Regions from separate parts of the Bradyrhizobium sp. S3.7.6 genome, predicted to be linked through region 1. Evidence: riboswitches for the same ligand, from Rfam matches in the RefSeq annotation. Region 1 holds a riboswitch; the other holds the start of a gene.
What was found. Region 1 has a riboswitch for S-adenosylmethionine ahead of ACVJ5M_RS01710 (O-succinylhomoserine sulfhydrylase). Riboswitches for the same ligand answer to the same signal wherever they lie in the genome.
Positions count from the first base shown of each region.

Region 2: it holds a riboswitch for S-adenosylmethionine, as region 1 does, so the genes downstream of both, metX (homoserine O-acetyltransferase MetX) here and ACVJ5M_RS01710 (O-succinylhomoserine sulfhydrylase) in region 1, are expected to answer to the same signal.

Region 1 is NZ_JBSSEQ010000001.1:336,627-343,992, reverse strand. Features, by position in the region: gene ACVJ5M_RS01715 (SGNH/GDSL hydrolase family protein) at 1-849, shown strand, start outside; gene ACVJ5M_RS01710 (O-succinylhomoserine sulfhydrylase) at 1,005-2,201, opposite strand; SAM riboswitch at 2,273-2,352, opposite strand; gene ACVJ5M_RS01705 (2'-deoxycytidine 5'-triphosphate deaminase) at 2,433-3,569, shown strand; gene ACVJ5M_RS01700 (PAS domain-containing protein) at 3,684-4,097, shown strand; gene ACVJ5M_RS01695 (hypothetical protein) at 4,202-5,254, shown strand; gene ACVJ5M_RS01690 (MATE family efflux transporter) at 5,417-6,859, shown strand; gene ACVJ5M_RS01685 (hypothetical protein) at 6,856-7,359, opposite strand.
Region 2 is NZ_JBSSEQ010000001.1:14,141-21,506, forward strand. Features, by position in the region: gene ACVJ5M_RS00060 (alpha/beta fold hydrolase) at 1-820, shown strand, start outside; gene metW (methionine biosynthesis protein MetW) at 880-1,542, opposite strand; gene metX (homoserine O-acetyltransferase MetX) at 1,558-2,760, opposite strand; SAM riboswitch at 2,846-2,925, opposite strand; gene ACVJ5M_RS00075 (chorismate mutase) at 3,143-3,991, shown strand; gene ACVJ5M_RS00080 (pyridoxal phosphate-dependent aminotransferase) at 4,028-5,122, shown strand; gene ACVJ5M_RS00085 (prephenate/arogenate dehydrogenase family protein) at 5,119-6,057, shown strand; gene ACVJ5M_RS00090 (DUF2125 domain-containing protein) at 6,163-7,347, opposite strand.

The DNA.
Region 1 (7,366 bases):
CCGGCTTCCGCTTCGCCCTCCCAGACCACCGTCGCCGCGACGTCCCACGAGCAGCGCGGCGTGACCGCCCGCGCCATCGACAAGGTGAAGCAGGTCGCGAAATCCGCCGGGGACATTTTCAGCCGCGTGCCCTGCCTCACGCCGAAGGGTGGCTCGAAGGCGATGGGCTCGCTGCCGCATGTCGCGGGCAAGCTCGTCGCCGGCAAACCCGTCGTGATCGTCGCGTTCGGCTCGTCGTCGACGGCGGGCTATGGCGCGAGCTCGCCCGATTTCAACTATCCGAACCGTCTCGCCGCGCAGCTCCGCCGGCAATATCCGACCGCCGACATCACCGTGATCAACGCCGGCGTCGGCGGCGAGGACGCGCCCGAGATGATGAAGCGCCTCCAGAAGGAGGTGATCGACGTGCATCCGGATCTCGTGATCTGGCAGGTCGGCACCAATGCGGTGCTGCGCAATCTCGATCCCGGTGACACCGCCAAGATGGTCGAGGACGGCATCTCCCGCATCCAGGCCGCTGGCGGCGCCGACATCGTGCTGGTCGATCCGCAATATTCGCCAGCCGTCAACCAGCGCAAGGAGAGCGCCGGCAAGATGGTGCACCTGCTCGGGAAGGTCGCCGAGCTCCGTCACGTCGGCATCTTCCCCCGCTTCGAGGTGATGCGCGACTGGCACGAGAATCAATCGATCCCGGTCGAGAGTTTCGTGATCGCCGACGGCCTGCATATGAACGATTGGGGCTATGCCTGCTTCGCGCAGATCCTCGGCGACGACATCATCCGCTCCGTCGGCCAGATCAAGCTCGGCGTCAACGTGCCCGCGGACGTGCGAACGTATCGGCCGATGTAGGCTCGGTGCCGTAGGGTGGGCAAAGGCGCGCTCTTCGCGCGCCGTGCCCACCATCTATCGGCGATATGATCGTGAATGGTGGGCACGCTTCCGCCTTCGCTCTTCGAGCTACGGCGGACAAGTCGCTTTGCCCACCCTACAAGAGCCCAATCGCCTCACGCCTTCTCCAGCGCCGCGGTCAGATCCTCGATCAGATCGTCCACATGCTCGAGCCCCGCCGAGAAGCGGATGAAGCCCTCGCTGATGCCGAGCGCGGCGCGGTCTTCCGGCTTGAGGCGCTGATGCGTCGTGGTCGCCGGATGCGTGACGAGGCTCTTGGCATCGCCGAGATTGTTCGAGATTTTTGCAAGCTTGAGCTCGTTGAGCACGCGGAACGCACCCTGCTTGCCGCCCTTGACCTCGAAGCCGACCAGCGTCGAGCCGCCGCGCATCTGCTTCTTCACGAGAGCTGCCTGCGGATGATCGGCGCGGCCGGGATAGACCAGCCGCGAAATCTTCGGATGGCTCGCCAGCACGTCGGCGATGCGTCCCGCCGTCTCGGTCTGCGCGCGCACGCGTACGCCCAGCGTTTCCAGGCCCTTGAGCAGGACCCATGCGTTGAACGGCGAGATCGACGGGCCGGTCTGGCGCATGAAATTGTGGATGTGCTCGGCGATGAACGCTTCCGACGACAGGATGATGCCGCCGAGACAACGGCCCTGGCCGTCGATGTGCTTGGTCGCGGAATAGACGACGACGTCTGCCCCTAGCGCGAGCGGGCTCTGCCAGATCGGCGTCGCGAACACGTTGTCGACGACGAGCCGCGCGCCGCCGCTGTGCGCGATCTCGGCGATCCCTGGAATGTCGAGCACGTCGAGCGTCGGGTTGGTCGGGCTCTCCAGGAAAAACGTCTTGGTGTTCGGCCTCAAGGCGCGCTGCCACTGGTCGAGATCGGCTCCGTCGACCAGCGTGGTCTCGATGCCGTAGCGTGGCAAGAGATCCTGAATGACGTAGAGACACGAGCCGAACAGGGCACGGGAGGCCACCACATGATCGCCGGCCTTCAGCGGCGCCAGGATCGCGGTCGTCACCGCGGCCATGCCGGTCGCCGCCGAGCGGGCGGCTTCGGCGCCTTCGAGCTCGATCATGCGGCGCTCGAACATCGAGATGGTCGGGTTGGAATAGCGCGAATAGATGAAGCCGGGGTCCTCGCCCTTGAACCGCGCCTCGCACTCCTCGGCGCTGTTGTAGACGTAGCCCTGGGTCAGGAACAGCGCCTCCGACGTCTCGCCATATTGCGAGCGCAGGGTGCCGGAATGGACCAGTCGGGTTTCGGGACGGTATTGCGTGGTGGACGCCGGGGACTTCGACATAGGACCTCCTCTGCGTGACCATCGAAAATGGTCACAAAAAAACCGGCCTGGATAACTTCCACGGGCCGGGATCACAGAGGTCCCCGGCCTGTTTAGCGACTTATTTAACGTGGCTGCAAGCCGGCCGGCTCAAATCACCACGGGATAAGTGATGCTCATATTCCGCAATGGCCTTTCCGTCAAGGCGTCCATCGGATAGCCGTAAAAGGCTGCTATTTCCCGCATGTCCGGATGCATTTGACCCCTGACGAGGACCCCCGGTTGAGCTTCACGGTTGCCGCCGACGCCAATGGTATCCTGCCCGACCGCATGATCGCGGCGATGGCGAAGGCGGGCCTCATCCTGCCCGCTTATGACTTCGTCGAAAGCCAGATCCAGCCGGCGAGCCTCGACCTTCGCCTCGGCGACATCGCGTATCGCGTTCGCGCCAGCTTCCTGCCGGGTCCCGGCGCGACCGTCGCCGAGCGCATCGACGAGTTGAAGCTGCACGAGTTCAGCCTCGCCGATGGCGCGGTGCTGGAGACCAACTGCGTCTACATCGTGCCGCTCCTGGAAAGCCTGGCGCTGCCGCCGGAGATCGTCGCCGCCGCCAACCCGAAAAGCTCGACCGGCCGGCTCGATGTCTTCACCCGCGTCATCGCCGACGGCACCCGCCGCTTCGACATGATCGGCGCCGGCTATCACGGCCCGCTCTACGCCGAGATCAGCCCGAAGACGTTTCCGGTGCTGGTCAGTGAGGGCTCGCGCTTGAGTCAGGTGCGCTTCCGCACCGGAGATGCGATCCTCAACATCGACGAGCTCGAGGCGCTGCATGCGACTGAGCGTCTCGTCGATCTCGATGATGCCGATCTCACCGGCGGCGTCGCCGTCTCCGTCGATCTCTCCGGCGAGAAGGCCAACGGCTTCGTCGGCTATCGCGCCAAGCGCCACACCGGTGTCGTCGACGTCGACCGCCGCTCCGGCTATGCGGTGGAGGATTTCTGGGAACCGATCTCGGCGCGTCCCGACGGCAGCCTGATCCTCGATCCCGGCGAGTTCTACATCCTCGCCTCCAAGGAAGCCGTGCAGGTGCCGCCCGATTACGCCGCGGAGATGGTGCCGTTCGATCCCCTGGTCGGAGAGTTCCGCGTGCACTATGCCGGCTTCTTCGATCCCGGCTTCGGCTATGCCGGCGCTGGCGGGCAGGGATCGCGCGCCGTGCTCGAAGTGCGCTCGCGCGAGGTGCCGTTCATCCTCGAGCACGGCCAGATCGTCGGCCGTCTCGTCTACGAGAAAATGCTGTCGCGCCCCGACGCGATGTACGGCCAGCGCATCGGCTCGAACTACCAGGCGCAGGGGCTCAAACTATCGAAGCATTTTCGGGTGTAGCTACACACCCTACTGTCATGCCCCGGCTTGACCGGGGCATCCAGTACGCCGCAGCCTCTCGATTGACTACTGCCGGGATGCAAGCTGAAATCCGGCTGCATGCGAGGTGGCGAGATGAGTGTTCAATCCGAACTCGACGCAAGGATCGTCGACGACGTCGCGGACGCGCTGATCTATTCGGATCGCTCCGGCACCATCACGCGCTGGAATCGCGCATCGACCACACTGTTCGGCTTCTCGGCGGACGAGGCGCTCGGCCAGAACCTCGATCTGATCATTCCCGAACATCTGCGTGCCGCGCACTGGAAGGGCTTCGAAGCTGCGCTTGCCACCGGGGCGATGAAGCTCGCGGGCAGGCCGACGCTGACCCGCGCGTTGCACAAGAGCGGACGCAAGCTCTACATCGAGATGACCTTCGCGCTGGTGCGCGATGCCGGTGGTGCCGTGGTCGGATCGGTCGCGATGGCGCGCGACGTCACCGAACGCGTCGAGCGCGAGCGCGCGGCCAGGCTTGCGCAAAATTCGTGATGCGGAATTGACGGGCTGGCGTGCAGGGCGCTCTGCTTGAGCGTCAGGTTGCCTCGTACAGGGCGCAGTGACACACTCGATCAAAACAACGATCGGGAGCGAACATGACCGCCGCAACAGACGCAGCAGAGGAAGCGCAATGGAAGCGCTGGCGTGCGGTCGCCGACCTCTATCACGCCTATTTCACCGGACTCATCCTCACCGTCGTCACACGGCGCGGCACGGCGGATGCTGCCGAATTCGTCTTCCGCGTGTTTCGCCGCCAGCAGCAGGAGCGCTTCCTGCCGGGGCTCGAAAAGCTCGGTCTCAGTCATCTGCCGCCTGCGGTGGCCGCCGCGCAATATCACTATCTCTCCAACTGGATCGGCGGCGTGCATGTCGAGTACATGTATGAGAGCGATCGCAAAGCCTGGATCCGCTATCCGCCGCCGCGCTGGATCTGGAAGGGCACCGCGATCTGCGGCGTGCCGGGTGAGGTCAGCCGCGCGATGCTGCGCGGCTGGCACGCCAACAATGGCGTCGCGCTCGGCGATACCAGGCTCGGCTTCGTCTGCACCAAGCAGAGCGTCGACGGTCAGGATGGGCTCGAAGGCTATTATTATCAGTACGACCACCCGCTCGAGCTGGATCAGCGCCTGGTCTTCGCGCGTCATCTGGAAGCGCCGCTGTTCGATGCGAAGAGTGCGCCTGCGCTACCTGTTTCGAGCTGGCCAAAACCGCGGCTGGAAAAAGCCTATCGCAACTACGCGATGGAATATGTGCGCACCGCCGCGCCCGTGATGGTGCAATTGTTCGGCCCGGAAGACGCCGGCTATCTCCTGCACCTCACCGGCAAGCTGATCGGGATGCAGTATTTTGACGAGGTCGCGGCGGCACTGTCCATGAGCCGCGGTGGCGCCAGCGAGTTCGCAGCGTTCCTGAATGCGCTGATTGCCGCGCAGGATGACTCTGCCGAGACGACCGCGTCAGAAGGCACGTTTGAATTTCGTCAGCAGAGCTGGAAGCTGATGGATGACGTCGCCGACTATCATCGCGCCTGCACCAAGGTGCTGGAAGGGTTGTTCGAGGGGCTCGCTGCCGGATGCGGGCGGCACATCGGCGTGCACCTGCGCCCGACAGCGGGCGGTCGGCCGCCGCTGGTGTGGACCATTGAGTAATTCCACCACTTGAAATGCGCTGCCGCAGGGCACGCCTGCATCCGGCGCAGGAGGAATCGGCAATTGCCGTGCTAAGCCTGTCGCCGCGCCTTCCGCGCGACGAAATTTATTGGCACACCTACGCATTGCCGCGCCGCGAATGGCCTGCGCCCGGGAGAGGACATGTCCGACATCGCCGAAATCCCGGTCGATGAACAAGAGCGTCCGTTGCCGCCGCCTCCGCGGCCGGTACGAAGCGCGCTGATGGACGGGCCGATTCTGCGCACGCTGCTCGGCCTCGCCTGGCCGAACGTGGTCGCGCTGTCGGCCGGCACCTGTGTGGTGATCGCGGAGACCTCCTATATCGGCCGGCTCGGCGTCGAGGCGCTGGCGGCAATGGCGCTGGTGTTTCCGACAGTGATCCTGACCATGACCATGTCCGGCGGGGCCATGGGCGGCGCCGTGGCGTCGGCCATCGCGCGGGCGCTCGGCGCAGGCGACCGCGAGCGCGCCGGCACGCTCGCCGCACATGCGCTGCTGATCGGCATCACCTTCGGCCTCGTCTTCATGCTGGGCATGCTGATCTTCGGGCCGCGCGTTCTGGAAATGCTCGGCGGACGGGGGGATGTGCTGACGCATGCGGTCGCCTACACACAGGTGTTTTTTGGCGGGGCCGTGCTGCCGTGGCTGCTCAACACCATGGCGGGCGTGTTGCGCGGCACCGGCAACATGAAGCTGCCCTCGCTGTTGATGCTGAATTCCGCGGTCATGCAGGTTGTGCTTGGCGGCACGCTGGGCCTCGGGCTCGGGCCCGTGCCGCAGTTCGGCATGCGCGGCGTCGCGGCCGGCTCGCTGATCGCCTATTCCGTGAATATCTGCGTGATGGGCTGGTACCTGTTATCCGGCCGCGCCCGAATCGTGCCGAAACTGCGCGGGCTTCGCGTTCAATGGGCGATGTTCTTCGATATCCTGAAGGTCGGCGCCATCGCCTGCTTCTCGCCGCTGCAATCGGTGCTGACGATCTCGATCTTCACCCACATGCTGGCAAAGTTCGGCACTGCGATCCTCGCCGGCTACGGCATCGGCGCGCGGCTGGAATTTTTGCTGACCTCGATCGCGTTCTCGTTCGGCATCGCTTCGGTGCCGATGATCGGCATGGCGATCGGCGCGGTGCGCATCGCGCGCGCCCGGCGCATCGCCTGGATCGCCGGTGCGAGCGCGTTCGTCGCCGTCGGCGCGCCGGCGTGCCTCGTCGCGCTGTTCCCGGATCTCTGGGTCAACATCTTCACCGACAGCGCAACGGTGCGTGCGACCAGCCATCAATATCTGTCGACGGTGGCGCCGTTCTACGCCTTCATCGGGCTCGCCTCGACAATGTATTTCTCGTCGCAGGGCGCGGCCAAGGTGATCGGGCCGGTGCTGGCGCAGACCGCGCGCCTGATCTACATCGCGGCGATCGGCTGGTGGCTGTCGACGCACGACGCCACCGCGCAGAGCTTCTTCTGGCTGGCCGCGAGCTCGATGGTCGTGCTCGGCCTGCTCTCGAGCTCCAGCGTGGTGCTGACACGCTGGGGGCCGCGCGAGAGCAAGCCTGCGATCAGGCCGGCTCTGTCGGCTGCCGATTAGCGGTGCCTGTGGCGGCGATGGCCGCCACCGCCGCCGACATTGGCGAGCCGCATCAGCTGCGGAATCATCGCCATCATGTCGCCGCCGCCGGAACCACCCAGCATACCCATGATGTCGCCGCCACCCATGCCGCCCATTCCGGTCGGCATGTAGCCGCCTGCGCCCATCGGCGTGTAGCCGCCGTAGTTCGGCGCGCCGAAGCCACCGCCGAAATTGCCGCCACTCAGGCTGCCGCCGCCCCCCATCATGCCGCCGAGCCCGCCGCCGCCGTTCTCCATCATGCGGCTCATCATCGGACCCATGGTCTGCATCAGCATGGCGAAGCGGCGCTTGCCCATCTTCGCCTTCATCATCTCCAGCATCGGCGCCATCTGGGTCATCATGTCCTCGCCGCCGGCGCCTCCGCCGCCGAGGAACTGCGCCTTTGCCGGCGCGCTCGAGATCGAAAACAGCAGCAGCACGGCGGCCGCCTGGCAGATCACCTTATCCGCACCTCTCATGGCCTGC
Region 2 (7,366 bases), 320 kb from region 1:
AGAAGCGGGTCAGGGAACGCCGATTATTTTTCTGCATGAGTTCGCGGCCGACTACACCAATTGGGAGCCGCAGATGCGCTACTTCTCGCGCGGCCATCGCTGCATCACCTATTCCGCGCGCGGCTACACGCCGTCGGACGTACCTGATGGCGAGGTCTACACCTACAAGCATTTCTACACCGACGCGCTCGCGGTGCTCGATCATCTCAAGATCGAGCGCGCGCATCTCGTCGGCCTGTCGATGGGCGCCTATTCGTCACTCCAGATCGGGTTGAACTCGCCGCAGCGCGCGCTGTCGATGACGCTGGCCGGCGTGGGCTCAGGATCGGAGATCGAGAATCTCGACAACTGGCGCAAGCAGTGCCGCGCCAATGCCGAGCAGTTCGAGACGCTCGGCTCCGCCGAGGTCGCAAAGGTCACGCGCGAGGCGCCGAGCCGGATTCCGTTCCTGGTGAAGGACCCGCGCGGCCACGCCGATTTCTACGCCGCGCTGGCGCGCCACGATGCCAAGGGCTCCGCGAACACGATGCGCGGCTTCCAGGGCGGCAGGCCATCGATTTACACGATGCCGGATGCCATTCGAGGTGTGGCAACGCCCGCGCTGATCATCTGCGGCGACGAAGACGATCCCTGCGTCGAGGCAAGCCTGTTCTTGAAGAAGCACCTGCCCGCGGCGGGCCTCGCGATGTTTCCGAAATCAGGCCACGTGCTCAATCTCGAAGAACCCGCGCTGTTCAACGAGAGCGTGGAGCGGTTCGTGACGCTGGTGGAAGCCGGGCGCTGGCCGGTGCGCGATCCGCGGTCGCTGGCGGCGCATTAGACTGCCAGTCGCTGTCATTCCGGGATGCGCCGACAGGCACAGGCCCGGAATGACGGAAACTACTTCCCCTGCCCGCGCGTGAGCAAGAACACGCCCTGCTCGCCGAACATGTTCCACACCCACCACGGCAATCGCAGCCGCAACGGACGGCCGTAGAGATCCAGCGCCTCGGCGCGCTCCATCTTGACGTGGATCGCGTCGCAGAGCTCGACGAAATCCTTGATGGTGCAGAAATGGATGTTGGCGGTGTCGTACCAGGTCGCCGGCAGATTCTCGGTGCGCGGCATGTGGCCGCCGACCAGGAGCTGGAGTCGCATCTTCCAGAAGCCGAAATTCGGGAACGACACGATGGCGCGGCGGCCGATGCGCAGCAGATTCTCCAGCACGACCCGCGGCTGCCGCGTCGCCTGCAGCGTCTGCGACAGGATGACGTAATCGAAGGCGTCGTCGGGATAGTTGACGAGATCGGTGTCGGCATCGCCCTGCACCACCGCGAGGCCCTTGGCGACGCAGCGATTGACGCCCTCGCGCGACAGCTCGATGCCGCGCCCGTCGATGCCGCGGGTCTCCAGAAGCTGGAGCAAATCGCCCTCGCCGCAGCCGACGTCGAGCACTTTCGAGCCGGGCTTGACCATCTCGGCGACCAGCAGATGATCGGCGCGAAACTGGCCGGACTGCTCCGTCGCAACGCCGCCCAGCGGCAGCACTTCCTGCACAGACATCGCTAGCCGTCCTTGTCAGTCAATCCTGGCGGTGAGCCCGCGCGCCTTCCCTGCCGATTGCAGAAAGGCACGGGCGATATCGAAGAATTCGGGCACGTCGAGCAGGAAGGCGTCATGGCCGCGATCGGTCTCGATCTCGGCGAACGACACCCGCGCGCTCGACGCGTTCAGTGCATGCACCAGCGCGCGCGATTCCGAAGTCGGGAACAGCCAGTCGCTGGTGAAGGAGACCACGCAGAAGCGCGTCTCGATGCCCGCGAACGCTTTCGCCAGCACGCCGCCGTGGTCGCCGGCGATGTCGAAATAATCCATCGCACGGGTCAGATAGAGATAGGAGTTGGCGTCGAACCGCTCGACGAAGGACGAGCCCTGGTAGCGCAGATAGCTCTCGACCTGGAAATCGGCGTCGAACGAGAAGGTCGGCAGCTCGCGGTCCTGCATGCGGCGGCCGAACTTGCGATGCAGCGCGGCGTCGGAGAGATAGGTGATGTGCGCGGCCATCCGTGCCACCGCAAGTCCGCGATGCGGATGGATGCCCTGATCCGTGTAGCGGCCGTTGTGCCAGTCGGGATCGGCCATCACCGCCTGGCGACCGAGCTCGTGGAAAGCGATGTTCTGCGCCGAGTGCCGCGTCGCGCAGGCAATCGCCAGCGCGGAGTACACGCGCTTGGGATAGGCCGCGGTCCATTGCAGCACCTGCATGCCGCCCATCGAGCCGCCGACCACCGCGAACAACGTGTCGATGCCGAGCCGGTCGATCAGCATCGCCTGCGCGCGCACCATGTCGGGAATGGTGATGACAGGGAAATCCAGGCCCCACACCTTGCCGGTGGCGGGATTGATCGAGGCCGGCCCGGTCGAGCCCATGCAGCCGCCGATCACGTTGGCGCAAATGATGAAGTAGTGCTGAGGATCAAGAGGTCGGCCGGGACCGACCAGCGTCTCCCACCAGCCCGACTTGCCGGTGACGGGATGCACGTTGGCGACATGCTGATCTCCCGTCAGCGCATGGCAGATCAGCACCGCGTTGGAGCGATCGGCGTTGAGCTCGCCATAGGTCTGGTAGGCGATCTGGAACGGGGTGAGATCGATGCCGCAATCGAGCCGCAGCGGTTGCTCGGCGCCGAACTGCGCGACCTGCGAATTCGGATGATCCGCCTCATGCGACCGGTCGTCGGCACTGATCGCGGGACTCGGCACGGGCTTCACGCCAACCATCATCGACCTCGTTTGCGGCACCCGTCAGGCTGCCGCTGGAATCAGGCCATGAAAAACCCGGCCTGAACGATAGGTTCGGCCGGGATCGGAAGCGTCCCCGGCCTGTTTAGCGAGTTTTTTAACGTGGCTGCAAGCCGGCCGGCTCAAATGACCACGGAACGGGCAAAAGCTACTGTCTTGGGCGGTTTTCGTCAAGTCACGGTCCGGATTAGCCAAATTCATCCCTGAAAGGCCGGCCGAAAAGGCCCGGTTTCCCTTTGCATTTCTCTTTGCTTTCGCCGCGCCGACTGCCTAATCAGGACGTCGATCGCAGCGGATCCGGCCTTGCCGATGGGCCTTGGCCGACCCGCATTGGAACGCCTCTCACCAGCATCTCGCAGATATGTCCCAACGTCCGCCCGCGCCACCATCGCTCCAGGAATTGCGCAAGGAGATCGACGCGATCGACGAGGGCATGCATCGTCTCCTGATGCAGCGCGGCGACATCATCGACCGCCTGATCCAGGTGAAGCAGACCCAGGAGGTCGGCTCGGCGTTCCGCCCGGCGCGCGAGGCCGCCATGATGCGTGACATCGTCCAGCGTCATCGCGGCATCCTGCCGCTCGACACGGTCGAGAGCATCTGGCGCGTCATCATCTCGACGTTCACTTACGTCCAAGCGCCGTTCTCCGTGCATGCCGACATCTCGGTGAGCGAGCCGGCGATGCGCGATTCCGTGCGCTTCCATTTCGGCTTCACGGTACCTTACGTCGCGCATTTCAGCGCGCAGGCCGCGGTCGAAGCGGTGGCGAAGTCCAAAGGCGACCTGGCGCTGGTCTCGGCGACCTCGAGCCGCACGCCATGGTGGCTGGAGCTGGAAGCAGACGGCGCGCCGAAGATTATCGCGCGGATGCCCTTCGTCGAGCGCGCCGACCATCCGGCCGCGCTGCCGGTGTTCGCGATCTCCCGCGTCGCCGACAGCGCCGTGGTGACGGAGGTCGAGACCTTCAGCGTGCGCGTGTCCGGGTGGAACGCCGAGGTCGCGCGCGCCCTGTCGCCGCTCGCCGAGATCGTGGCAGTGCCCGATACCGCCTTCGACGGCGCAGCGCTGCTGGTCTCGGTCACGAGCGCGACCAGCATCGACAAGATCAAGGCTGCCCTGATCGAAGCGGGGGCCTCGGTGCGCTCCACGGCCCTCGTCGGCAGCCACGCAACGCGCTATACGGTGCCCTCGACCGGGTCGAAATCGTAGATCGCGAACCGCCTAAAGCTACTTCCGGAGTTGAAGATGTCCCGCCCCGTGCCGAATCCCGGCATTCTCGATATTGCGCCCTACACGCCCGGCAAGAGCCCGGTGGCTGAGCCGGGCCGCAAGGTGTTCAAGCTCTCGGCCAACGAGACGCCGTTCGGGCCCTCGCCCAAGGCGATCGAGGCGTTCAGGAACGTGGCGGCGCATCTGGAAGACTATCCGGAAGGAACCTCGCGCGTGCTGCGCGAAGCGATCGGGCGCTCTTTCGGGCTCGACCCCAACCGCATCATCTGCGGCGCCGGCTCGGACGAGATCCTCAATCTGCTCGCCCACACCTATCTCAGCCACGGCGACGAGGCGATCTCGACCACGCACGGCTTCCTGGTCTACCCGATCGCGACTATGGCGGTCGGCGCCAAGAACGTGGTCGCGCAGGAGACCAACCTCACCTGCAATGTCGACGCCATCCTCAAGGCGGTGACGCCGAAGACAAAGCTGGTCTGGCTCGCCAATCCCAACAATCCGACCGGCACCTATGTGCCGTTCGACGAGGTCAAGCGGCTGCGCGCCGGCCTGCCGTCGCACGTGCTGCTGGTGCTCGATGCCGCCTATTCCGATTACGTCTCGCGCAACGACTACGAGATGGGGATCGAGCTCGTCGCCACCACCGAGAACACCGTGGTGACGCACACCTTCTCCAAGATCCACGGCCTCGCCGCGCTGCGCGTCGGCTGGATGTTCGGTCCGGAGCACATCATCGACGCGGTCAACCGCATCCGCGGTCCCTTCAACGTGTCGACGCCGGCGATGTATGCCGCGGTCGCGGCGATCGAGGACACTGCGCACCAGGCGATGTCGAAGCAGTTCACCGAGACCTGGCGCAACTGGCTCTCCGAGGAGATCGGCAAGCTCGGACTGAAGGTGACGCCGGGCGTCGCCAATTTCGTACTGATCCACTTCCCGGAAAATGGCAAGACCGCGGACGAGGCCGACGCATATCTTACCAAGCGCGGGCTGGTGTTGCGCGCGCTGAAGAACTACCGCCTGCCGCATTCGCTGCGCATGACCATCGGCACCGAGGAGGCCAACCGCCTCGTCGTCGAGGGCCTGCGCGACTTCATGGCCGGCAAATGAGCACCACACCGCACTTCCAGCGCGTTGCGCTGATCGGCTTCGGCCTGATCGGCGGCTCGATCGCGCGCGCTGCGAAGCTCCAGGGCTTGGCCTCCGAGATCGTCACCACCGCGCGCTCGGAGAAGACGCGCGCGCGGGTGCTGGAGCTCGGCATCGTCGACCAGGTCGTGGCGACCAATGCGGAAGCGGTGAAGGATGCCGATCTCGTCATCCTCTGCATTCCCGTCGGTGCCTGCGGGCCGGTGGCGCAGGAGATCGCGGCGCATCTCGAGCCGGGCGCGATCGTCTCCGACGTCGGCTCGGTCAAGGGCGCGATCGTCAGGGACATGGCGCCGCATCTGCCGAAGACCATTCATTTCGTGCCGGCGCATCCCGTCGCGGGCACCGAGCATTCGGGTCCCGATTCCGGTTTCGCCGAGCTCTTCATCAACCGCTGGTGCATCCTGACGCCGCCGGAAGGCGTCGATGCGGCGGCCACCGATCGTCTGCGCGCGTTCTGGGCGGCGATGGGCGCCAAGGTCGAGATCATGACGCCGGATCATCATGATCTCGTGCTCGCGATCACCAGCCATCTGCCGCATCTGATCGCCTACACCATCGTCGGCACCGCCGACGAGCTGGCGCAGGTGACGGAGTCCGAGGTGATTAAGTTCTCGGCCGGCGGCTTCCGCGATTTCACCCGCATCGCCGCGTCCGACCCGACGATGTGGCGCGACGTCTTCCTCGCCAACAAGGAGGCCGTGCTGGAGATGCTCGGCACCTTCACCGAGGATCTCGCCAAGCTTACCCGCGCGATCCGCCGCGGCGACGGCGAGGCGCTGTTCGACCACTTCACCCGCACCCGCGCCATCCGCCGCGGCATCGTCGAGATCGGCCAGGATTCGGCAGCGCCGGATTTCGGCCGGCCGCATGCGCAGCTCGGCAAGAAGCCGTAACGTTCAAGTAGCCCGGATGGAGCGCAAGCGTAATCCGGGATCTCTTTCAGCGCGGCGCGACCTGCCCCGGATTGCGCTTCGCTCCATCCGGGCTACGGGAGACACCTAATAAAGCGGTGGAATCTGCCCGACCTTGACCGGGCCGAGCAGCACGGCGCCGTCGACGAACTTCAGCGGGAAGCTGCGGGCCTTCTTGCCTTCGAGCGTGCTCTCGGTGCCGATCGAATTGATGCCGGCCGCAACGCCGGCATTGGCGTTCTGCTTGATGACCTTGCCGAGGCCGGGAACGGCGCGGTCGAGGGCGCCGAACAGATTGTTGAGGTCCTGCGACTTCACGCCCGGCGCAACGCGGTCGAGGGTTGCCTGCGGCACCCCCTCCTCCAGCATCTTGTCGATGCCGAGCGCCGGGATCACGCGCTCGAGGCCGGTCACGGTCATCTGCAATTCGCCGTCGAGTCGGCCATTGGCCGAGAGGCCGAGCGTGCCGGCCGCAACCGCGATCATCTCGCCCTGCTGGACGCGCGACTGCACGATCTCGATGTGACCGCCGGCGGCCTGGATCTCGCGGAAGCGTTGCGGCCACGGCTTTGGGGTGAGGTCGGAGAGGCCCGTGATCTTCGCACGCGTGTCCGCCTCGAACGGCTCGGCGAGCAAGGGATGAACGCCCTGGATGCTGCCCTGCGCGACGTGCAGCACGGTCTCGATCACAGGATGATCCGACCGCGACCCGTCTGCGAGGCGACCGTGCAGCTCGACCTGCTTGGCGCGCGCGAGCGGCACCTGCACGCTGCCGTCGAGACGATTGATGACGGGATCGTCGAACACGATGGAGGCGCGATCCGGCACCGCCGGCAGGCCGAACACGCTGCTGCGGCCCTTGCTCCAATTCACCACGAAGGTGTTTTGCGTGACGCCGTCGGTGAGCGTCGCCGGCGCGGAGAATTCGGCGATGACGCGCTTGGGATCGTAGACTTGGGCGACGACCAGGATGTTGTCGAGCTTCGCCGTGAACGGCGTCTTGCTGGCGTTCTGCGACACCAGGGCGACGCTGGCGCCGGAGCACTGGACCTCGAAGCGGAACGGGAAGCCGGCGATCGAGCGCTTGGCGCAATCGTAGATGCGGCCGGACTTGGCCTCCTGCGCCCGCCAGGCGTCTGCGGCGATTTCGGCCTGCGAGGCCGCATAGAACCAGAAACAGCTCCACGCGACGGCGAGGATCAGGAGGATAATGGGGGCGATGAAAAGGCCCCAGCGGGGGCGGCGGCCTGTGGCAACGGTCATATCTGACATGCGGCGACCCTTTGACCCC